Regions from separate parts of the Bacillus sp. FG16 genome, predicted to be linked through region 2. Evidence: riboswitches for the same ligand, from Rfam matches in the RefSeq annotation. Region 2 holds a riboswitch; the other holds the start of a gene.
What was found. Region 2 has a riboswitch for preQ1 ahead of ACODS7_RS13720 (QueT transporter family protein). Riboswitches for the same ligand answer to the same signal wherever they lie in the genome.

Region 1: it holds a riboswitch for preQ1, as region 2 does, so the genes downstream of both, queC (7-cyano-7-deazaguanine synthase QueC) here and ACODS7_RS13720 (QueT transporter family protein) in region 2, are expected to answer to the same signal.

Annotation. Positions count from the first base shown of each region.
Region 1 covers NZ_JBMDKC010000007.1:32,675-37,869, forward strand. Annotated here, with positions in the region: gene queF (preQ(1) synthase) at 1-185, opposite strand, end outside; gene queE (7-carboxy-7-deazaguanine synthase QueE) at 204-920, opposite strand; gene queD (6-carboxytetrahydropterin synthase QueD) at 913-1,404, opposite strand; gene queC (7-cyano-7-deazaguanine synthase QueC) at 1,404-2,066, opposite strand; PreQ1 riboswitch class I at 2,160-2,203, opposite strand; gene kinB (sporulation sensor histidine kinase KinB) at 2,410-3,618, shown strand; gene ACODS7_RS04575 (DUF6254 family protein) at 3,630-3,746, opposite strand; gene ACODS7_RS04580 (DinB family protein) at 3,849-4,382, opposite strand; gene ACODS7_RS04585 (M3 family oligoendopeptidase) at 4,522-5,195, opposite strand, start outside.
Region 2 covers NZ_JBMDKC010000031.1:40,608-45,802, reverse strand. Annotated here, with positions in the region: gene ACODS7_RS13750 (LysE family transporter) at 1-129, opposite strand, end outside; gene ACODS7_RS13745 (YqcI/YcgG family protein) at 144-872, opposite strand; gene cspB (cold shock-like protein CspB) at 1,134-1,331, shown strand; gene ACODS7_RS13735 (DUF2564 family protein) at 1,451-1,699, shown strand; gene ACODS7_RS13730 (zinc-finger domain-containing protein) at 1,734-1,910, opposite strand; gene ACODS7_RS13725 (ribonuclease H family protein) at 1,923-2,582, opposite strand; gene ACODS7_RS13720 (QueT transporter family protein) at 2,734-3,219, opposite strand; PreQ1 riboswitch class I at 3,226-3,270, opposite strand; gene ACODS7_RS13715 (aldose 1-epimerase family protein) at 3,403-4,275, shown strand; gene ACODS7_RS13710 (reverse transcriptase-like protein) at 4,344-4,730, shown strand; gene ACODS7_RS13705 (DMT family transporter) at 4,744-5,195, shown strand, end outside.

The sequences.
Region 1 (5,195 bases), on a different contig from region 2:
GGTTGTCCTGTTTTCGGGCATAAACTTGTAAATTCAGGACAATTGAATTTTACAAAATAATCACGGTTTGGATGATTATTATCAAATACCTCTAATATTTCTGGGCTATATTCAAATAAATATTTTGTATTTTGATTTCCTAGTAATGTTACATCTTTTAAATCTTCATCTAATCTTCCTGTCATTTTAAACATCCCTTCTCGTTATACGCCGCGTTTATTTCCCCATACTAACGCATGAAGCTGAGGCAATACTTTTGCATCATTCATCTCTTTACAATTTACAGCTTTATCAATCAGCCACTCATACTTATCTAATAATTTTTTAATAAGCATCGCATCATCCACTGTTTTTGTATCATCGTTTCCTACTTGCAGGAAAAATGGTACACCTGGATAACGTTCGTGCATCTTAACTGCATATTCAAAATCATGATCATCGAATACTACTACTTTTAAACTAATATCTTTTCCTGCTAGTTTCTGAATAATAGCATCTAACTTCTGAAAATCTGTTTTCATCGTCGAACTTGGTGGTTTTGGAGAAATTGTTACCTCATCAATTTGAAGTAACCAATCTTGCCATTTACTCCCTTGTGTTTCAATTGCCGTTCGCATTCCATTTTCTTTTAATATAGAAAGAAGAAACTCAATATTTTTCAGTAATGCCGGATTTCCGCCTGAAATCGTAACATGAGAAAAATTTTCTCCTCCAATTGCAACAAGCTCGTCCCAAATACCTTCTGCTGTCATCTGTCTAATTTGATCTTTAGCCGATCCATCCCACGTAAAAGCAGAATCACACCAAGCGCAGCTATAATCACAACCAGCTGTACGGATAAACATTGTCTTTTGTCCTACGACCATTCCCTCACCTTGAATAGTCGGACCGAATATTTCTAAGACAGGGATTTTACTCATCGAGCATCCACTCCCGTCTTACTTCCGCATAACTAGTCGGCGTCTCAAATAGACGAACAAATTCAACGCGAGCTCCTTTATATTCGTTCACTCGATTCTCTTTTGTTAGTGCTTCTGCCATTTTTTCATAAATCCAAACGACCATATTTTCAGCAGTCGTATTCATTGCTGGTAACGTTTCGTTTAAATAACGATGATCTAAATAAATTTCTATTTCATTCTTCCAAATTTCTTTTATATCTCCAAAGTCAATTGCAAGACCTATTTCATTTACATATCCACTAATTCCAAATACAACTTTATATGTGTGACCATGTAAGTTTTTACATTTCCCTTCATAACAATGTAAATGGTGTGCTGCATCAAATGTAAATTCCTTGCTGACCATTACTCTTTTATTATGATATTTGAGTTGTTTACGCTGAATATCCTTGTCCATTTTTTGCAAATTCTCTACGATGCGAAATCCAAAAAAGTTATCCATTAGTTGTTCGCTCCTTCGCGTTCTTGTAGGTACGTATCTAATCCTGCTTTACGAAGTTGACATGCTGGACATTCACCGCAACCATCACCAATGATTCCGTTATAACATGTTAATGTTTTTTCTCGAACAAACTCAAATGCTCCAAGTTCATCTGATAATTTCCATGTTTCAGCTTTATCAATCCACATAAGTGGCGTGTGAATGACAAACGGGAAATCCATAGATAAATTTAAAGTAACGTTTAACGATTTCACAAACACGTCACGGCAGTCTGGATAACCACTGAAATCAGTTTCACATACACCCGTTACAATATGACGTGCTCCAACTTGTTTTGCCAATACAGCAGCAAATGATAGGAAGAGTAAATTTCGTCCATCTACAAATGTCGACGGCAATTCACCTTCTTCATGTGTAATCTCCATATCCGTTCTCGTTAACGCATTTGGAGCAAGTTGATTTAATAGACTCATATCTAGTACCGTATGCTTTATTCCTAGCTCTTTTGCAATTTCCGCTGCACAATCAATTTCTAGCTTATGACGTTGATTGTAATTAAACGTTACAGCTTCTACCTCTGCAAACTGCTCTATTGCCCAAAATAAACATGTTGTACTATCTTGTCCTCCACTAAAAACAACAACTGCTTTTTCTTTTTTCATTTCACTCATTCTCCTTCTCTACTATAAATAAGAAGAAAGAACGTTCTTGAACTGTCACAATAAAAAAACAAAACAATACCTAAGGATATTGTTGTTTCCATAGTTTTTTATAGAGGGAGTTCGCGAACCTCTCCCGCGCGGTGCACGGAATTTCTTCTTTCATTGACACAGCTTATTGTAACATATTGTATACTAGCGTAAAAATTTCTGATTTTTCCGCTATTTATCATTTCATTTCTTTCATTTTATAGTATGATTAATTTAATATAAGCAGAGAGGAGGCATCCCACTGAAATCCTTTATTATTTATCTCTTTTTAAATATATTATTCATCCTTATTACAATGCTCGTATATCATTTATTTTGGAATCAAAAAGGGAAACGCTCTCCTAAATTAAATTCAGCTATATTCATTGTACTCTGTTGCCTCGCTACCGTACTCTGTATTACATTTGCAGCAAAAACAAATAATGGTTTTCAATTTGATATGCGCCATATTGTATTAATTGTCGGTACATTAACGGGAGGGCCTATTGCTGGTGGTTCTATCTTAGTTGTATTAAACATATATCGCTTATTATTAGGTGGGGTAGGTGTTTTCCCATCTCTTATCGGTTCTGTTATTCTATTTATTGTTCTATTATTAACATATAAATTTTTCAATCGAACTTCTAATCGTATAAAAATAACACTTGCTATTATCTACAGTCTCACATACGGATTTAGTTGGATACCCTTCTTCCTTTCAAAGGTTACAAATAAGGCTGATTATATACCGCATATTATTGTGTATGAGTTATGTTCAATGCTTGGTACAATCCTAATTTTATATTTACTACACATATTACAAACTCAAGTTCGTCTCCAAAACGAACTTATAAATGCTGAAAAATTTCATTTAATTGGTGAAATGGCAGCGTCTATCTCTCATGAAATTCGCAATCCATTAACTTCAACGAAAGGTTTTTTACAACTGTTACAATCAGATACATGCACTGAGCAGGAACGGAAATTATATATCGACATTGCCATTAATGGCATCGAACAAGCAAATCATGTTCTTACAGATTATTTAACCTTTGCCAAACCAAGCATTGAAAAAGAACAAACATTACAGTTAGAAGAAGAATTACTACATGCATTATCGTTAATTACACCACTTGCTAATTTAACAAATGTACGTACTCATTATATAAAGCAAAGCACTTCTTTTTTTATCGCTGGAGAAAAGCAAAAACTAAATCAATGTTTATTAAATATTTTAAAAAATTGCATTGAGGCTATGCCAAAAGGCGGTGATCTTTATTTCACATTAGTTCCTGATCATAAGCATATTCAGTTATATATAAAAGATACAGGAGTCGGTATGGATTCAGAACAAGTAAAACGTCTTGGCTCGCCTTTCTATTCAACGAAAGAAAAAGGCACTGGACTTGGAATGATGGTCGTATTCAGTGTTGTTCAAGCTATGAATGGAAAAATTGATATTATAAGTGAAAAAGGAACAGGTACAACCTTTTTATTAACTTTTCCACTCATACAAAAAACGTGATGAAATAATCATCACGTTTTTTCTGTTCCTTCAACTAATTCAGCAAAAGCTTTCACTTTTCCGTGCGGTTGTTGATTTTCTTTACGCGCTTTCCAGGCACGCTCTTCTTCTCGCTTCTTCTTAGACATATTTTTTCAACTCCTTCTTTTCTTTCTCCATGTAGTATTCCAAAATAAGAAAGAAAACTATGCACGTATCAAAAAAAGAAGTGGTTTCCCACTTCTTCCACTTTAGCGCTGCAAAATTGCATGTTTCGCCTCTTTTAATTGCGTAAGATGTCTTTGTTCATGCAAATCAAGAAATTGAATCCATTGATACAAATTCAGATCATTAAAAACAGGATGCTTTAATCCATTTTCAAATAGATCTTTTTCATCTATAACACTATGAAGCGCATGTAATAGTTCTTGTCGTGAATGTTCTAGTAATTGAATTCCTTGCTGTTTTTTCATTAAAGTTTCTGTTGGTTGCATTTGCTGAGGAGCTTCTCGTTTATGTGTGCGATCAAGCGTAAGTTGGAGGTCTTTAAATGGAGTCATGTTTCTTTCATTTTTTTGTAAAGCATATACAAGGGCAGACGTGACAGATTGTTCAACTAAATGCAAGTGGTGTAAAATTTGAATAATACTCCATTTATCACGGCGTGGCTTTACATTCACTTCTGTATCATTTAACATTTCAATTTCTGATAATAGCGTGCTTCGAGTAGACTGTAATGAGCTTACTAAACTTTCTAAACTCACATCCATATTAGATTGAAGCATACTTCTTTCCCCCCTTTTTGTTGGTGAAAAGAGGTGCTCCTTATTAGAAACACCTCTTTAGTATTCTGAATTTTCTTTTATTATCTCATCATTTTCCCATTATGTCGATGTTAAACATGTGAAAAAAAGCGCATGTTTTTTACAATTTTGTGTCGTCAATTGCATGTAACCATGCTTCAATTTCTGTAATAACACTTTTCACACAGCCTTCAGCAAATGGTGATGTTAAATTTGCAACTTCTACTAATTCTAAGAACGATTTACTTCCACCTTGTTGGCATAGATTCACATAATCTTCCCATGCCTCTTGTCTATTATCTCTTGCACGTTTCCAAAATTGTAGCGCACAAATTTGAGCAAGCGTGTAATCAATATAATAGAAAGGTGAACTATAAATATGCCCTTGACGTTGCCAAAAACCACCGCGCTCTAAATAATCATTATCCTCATAATCACGATGCGGTAAATATTTCTTCTCTATGTTACGCCATGCTGTCTTACGCTCTTTCGGTGATGCTTCAGGATTTTCATATACATAATGTTGATATTCATCAACAGATACACCATAAGGTAAAAATAGAAGTGCTGAACTTAAGTGAGAGAAGTAATATTTATCTGCATCTTCTTCAAAGAATAGCTTCATCCATGGCCATGTAAAGAATTCCATACTCATAGAGTGGATTTCACATGCTTCATATGTTGGCCAATTATATTCTGGAATTTCAAATTTACGACTTTCATATACTTGGAAAGCATGACCTGCTTCATGTGTTAATACATCAATGTCACCAGATGTTCCATTGAAGTTTGAGA
Region 2 (5,195 bases):
TATAATTGCTCCAAACATCGCTCTATCCTTTCTTCTCTTTTTACTACTAGTTAATGATGTAATTTTAAAAAATAGACTAGCTTTCATAATAAAATACCCTTTTTTATCCAAAATATACAAAAGAGCCATCCAGATGATGGCTCTTATTTTTCTATCCTATGAAGAAAAGGACATTTCCCTTTTATTAGCTCTACATCGTCTCCTATGAAATATTGTTTCCATTCACGATGTTCTGGGTCACCGTAATGACTAATGTTAGGATGTTTCGGCAATTGATCCCACTTTTCAACTCGCTCACGGACCATTTGTCTTGAATATGCTCCTTTAGGACGATCTCCCTCTAATCCATCAAAAATAGTGCGTGGCTGAAACCCAATAACGAGAGAATTCCCTAAATGTCTAGTTTTTCGTTGTTTATAAGCTGGCGCATTTCCAAATGCAAATATTGGCTCACCACCAAATGAAAATTCCCATAAATAATGGTCTGGATCTTCAGGAATTTGCTTTGGCCATGCTTGATTATCGTTTTCATGTAAATACTGTAGCACTTTCCAAAAGGAATCACGGTAATATTCGAGTGATTGTTCTTCACATTCCGGTTCTACAAAAAGGAAAAAGCCTCTTCTCACAATCGGCCTCTCTTTCATTAACTCTAAAAAAGATAACATTGTATGTGGCAAATGACTCCAATCATTATGAGAAAGAAATGAATAGCGAAGTTCATTCTTTTTCAAAGCTGTTAAACCGAAATAACATGGAAAAGTTGGTTCTAACACGACACTTGAAAAAATCTCAAATTCTTTTGCAACCCAATCCGGTATGTCGGTTCTCGTTCTCATTTCTTCATTATCTAATAAGTAAGACTTATTCATTCTTTCACCTCATTATGTATAGCATTCAATTAAGAATATTACATACTCGGCCTGTCCTATACCTATTTAAAAATTCGACTGAAAAATTATTTAAAAATACAAAAAATAAAATCGCTTACTTGACTAAATTCTCCCAATTCGTGTATATTTAAATTAATCATTTAGCAGAATATTCAAGAATATAGCATTTTTAGTTTATATTATTTTTCAAATGAATTTCACTAAATGAAAATAGTAAACGCTTTTAGGAGGAATTATAACATGCAAGGAAAAGTAAAATGGTTTAACAACGAAAAAGGTTTTGGATTTATCGAAATGGAAGGCGCTGACGATGTATTCGTACATTTCTCTGCTATTCAAGGAGATGGCTACAAAGCTTTAGAAGAAGGTCAAGAAGTATCTTTCGACATTACTGAAGGTAACCGTGGACCTCAAGCTGCTAACGTAGTAAAACTTTAATCCAACATATAACAGGAGGTTACCTTACTTGGTAACCTCCTTTATTATTCCTTTGTATATTTCCGTTTTACAGAGCAAAAACTATGTGAAATGCGCAATATACAAAGGAGGCAGTAACAATGGGATCAGAAGTAAATGATTTTGAAGAAGTAAAATTCCGTGTAGAAACAGCACAAAAGATGGTAGGTTCTGCAACAATTTCAATGGATCCAGACACATTAGAGCATGCCACTACTGCAGTAGAAGCAGCTCGCTCACAGCTTGAAATTATGAAATCTGTTGCAGTAGATTTAGATGAACCATTTTTAATGAACGAGGAAAAGAAACTAAGCAAATGCGAGCAGCAATTAAACGAAGCAAAGCACTAAAAAAACATCCAGAGAATTTTCTCTGGATGTTTTTTTATGACAACTGTTCTCCATACTTTTTCAATGTTTCTCCAACTGTACATTGTCTTATACAAAATGAATGAGCATAATACTTACTATTTGTCTTTCGATTATGTTCTCGCAAGAAACATCCTTCACAGTATGTTTCTAATAAGTCATTTACCTCTGTAATGAGTTGCTTTTTATCCACCGTTGCACCTCTCTATTCGGTTATTTCTTTATGACTATCAATGACTGTCCCTTCTAATGCTTGCGTTGCTAATTGATGTGCTTCTTTATTTTGTTTTCTAGATATTGGTTCACATACAAGTTTTAATTTCATTTGCTTCGCCTTTTGTTCAATTTGATCTAAATAATGGTTTAAATGCTCATCATAACAAGGCCATTCTCCGGCTAATTGCTGCAATACAACTTGAGAATCGCCGCGAAGTGTAACTGCTTCATATTTAATCCCTAATTCCTCGAGTATATTCATACCGTATAATAGTGATGCATACTCCGCTTCATTATTATCATCTATACCTTCTATATATGCATTGCGGCGAATGCGGTAGTTTGTATTTCCTTTTTTATAATACACACATATACCAACGCCAGCTTCTTTCGTTTGCACATCATACCCCCCATCAAAATAAACGAGTATTTCTTGGGGCTCTTCCTCTACTTGCTTACTTAACTTTTTCATCTCTTTTAATGACCATTCTGCGTCCATTTCATCATAAAATGAAAATTCTTTTACTCTTCCTGTTTTCTCAAAATCCTCTGCAAATTGAAGTACTTCTTCTATGTTCATATACTCTGTTGTTAATTCCGTCTGCAATCCACGCTTCGTTTTATACAACCAATGAATTTTATATTTCATACTACATTCCCCTTATGTAAGACTTCTTATATATATCCGGCTAATTGAAGCCTCACTTTATTTTATTATATTTTATCTAGAGTCACAGCATTATATTCAATATGATTACATACAAAAAGAGCTATCCCTATAGGAATAGCTCTTTCATCTATTACATAAATCTTTCAAATTGTACTCGCTTATTAATCCAGTACATTACAGGCATACCGATCGCCATGACAACAAATTCACCAATTGCACAAGTTAACCAAGACAACATAAATGGTAAACCCAATGCAAGATGAAGTTCAATTGCAATCATAAACATTGTAATCGTAAAGATAACTGTATTAAAAATCATACGAGCCCAAACACCTTTAATAAATCGCATAGAAATAATCGTTGCAACTAATGCAAGAATAGATTGACCTACTCCAAATACTAAATCATAAGCGATCATAGGTGAGAACAAGAGATTCGTTAAAAATACACCTAATACAATTCCGTAAATTGCTTTCTTGTTAAATACAACGAGATGATTAAACATCTCTGAAATACGAAATTGTACATTCGTAAAGCCAAATGGCTGAATAAGCATAGAAACAGCAATATATAATGCCGCTAAAATACCATTACCGACTAAAGTTCTAATATTCATGACAAAATCTCCTTAGTTTTTTTACGTGGGATGGTTTCGAACCACGTTATTCGTTTTTTAAGCAACAAGATTATATTTTACGTCGTAGCCCCTCTTTCGTCAATAGATTCCTATCATAAACTACCTTTTTCCTTTTAGACAACGTATAATGAAACATATGAAAGATTTAGGAGGTTTCACTTCATGACAGCAACAATTCAAAATGAAAAAGTGATCGTTTCCATTTCTGACAAAGGTGCAGAATTACAGAGCGTTCGCTTAAAAGAAGACAACACAGAATATTTATGGCAAGGTGATTCTACTTATTGGGGACGCCGTGCACCAATTTTGTTTCCAATTGTCGGCCGATTAGTAGATAATACATACTACGTAGACGGTAAACCATATTCATTAACACAACACGGTTTCGCTCGTGATCTTACTTTCTCTGTGAAAGAACAAAGTGAAACAAAGATCACTTATATCGTTACTAGTAATGAAGAAACATTAAAAAAATACCCATATGAATTCGAATTACTCGTTTCTTATGAGCTAGATGGACAAAGCGTTCATGTAACATATGAAGTAAACAATCCTACTTCTAAAGAGATGTTCTTCTCAATCGGAGCACATCCTGGATTCAACTTCCCTTTATTGGACGGTGAATCATTTACAGATTATCACTTAGCGTTTAATGGTTCGGAACACTTAGAAACAAGCGTATTAGAAGGACCTTACCTTTCAAACAAAAAGCAATTAATCGCTGAAAATATGACTGAACTGCCACTTACATATGATTTATTCAAAAATGATGCGCTTATTTTTGAAAATATGAATACGGATGAAATTTCTATTCGTTCTCATAAACATAATAAATTTGTAAAAGTAGAATTTGATGGATTCCCATTTGTCGGCGTATGGACACCAGGGGATAACGCACCTTTCTTATGTATTGAACCTTGGTACGGAATCGCTGATGAAGTAAAACCAGCAAAAGATTTCAAGGACAAAAAGGGAATTCAATCTTTACAAGCGAATGAAACATTTACATGTCGTTACAGCATCACAATCGGATAACTACTCTATCCCCTACTTCAAAAAATATTTAAGTAGGGGATAATCTTATAATTTGGAGGTTTCTCATTTTGATTGAAGTATATATTGATGGTGCATCAAAAGGAAATCCTGGTCCTTCTGGTGCAGGAGTGTTTATTAAAGGCGTTCAGCCGCCTGTACAATTATCATTACCACTTGGAACAATGTCCAATCATGAAGCAGAATATCGCGCTTTACTTCTAGCATTAAAATATTGCATCGAGCATAATTATAGCACTGTCTCTTTTCGTACAGATTCCCAGCTTGTCGAACGGGCTGTTGAAAAGGAATACGCAAAAAATAAAATATTTGCACCTCTTTTAGATGAAGCACTGCAGTACATAAAAAACTTCGATCTCTTTTTTATTAAGTGGATTCCAAGTAGTCAAAATAAAGTAGCTGATGAATTAGCTAGAAAAGCTATATTACAAAATTAACGGGGGTATGAGTGTGAAAAAAGAGTGGATTGCTCCTCTTGCTTTATTATTTGTCTCTTTTATTTGGGGAGCTACGTTTGTTGTCGTTCAAAACGCTATGTCTTTCGTTGGTCCATTTACGTTTAATGGTATTCGCTTTTTATTCGCTGGAATTATTTTATTATTCGTTCAAATTATTTTCTCACAAAAAGCTTCAAAACAAGATATAAAACATAGTAGCACGGCAGGGATAATCGTTGGTTTTTTCTTATTTGTCGGTTATTTATTGCAAACATTTGGCTTACTCTATACAACATCTTCAAAAGCAGGTTTCTTAACTGGGCTAAGCATTGTTATGGTCCCAATCTTATCATTTATCTTTTTAAAACAAAAAGCTACCATTTTCATCGTACTTGGTATTGCTGTAGCTACAACGGGTTTATACTTATTAACAGCTGCTGATTCTTTTCAATTAAACATTGGAGA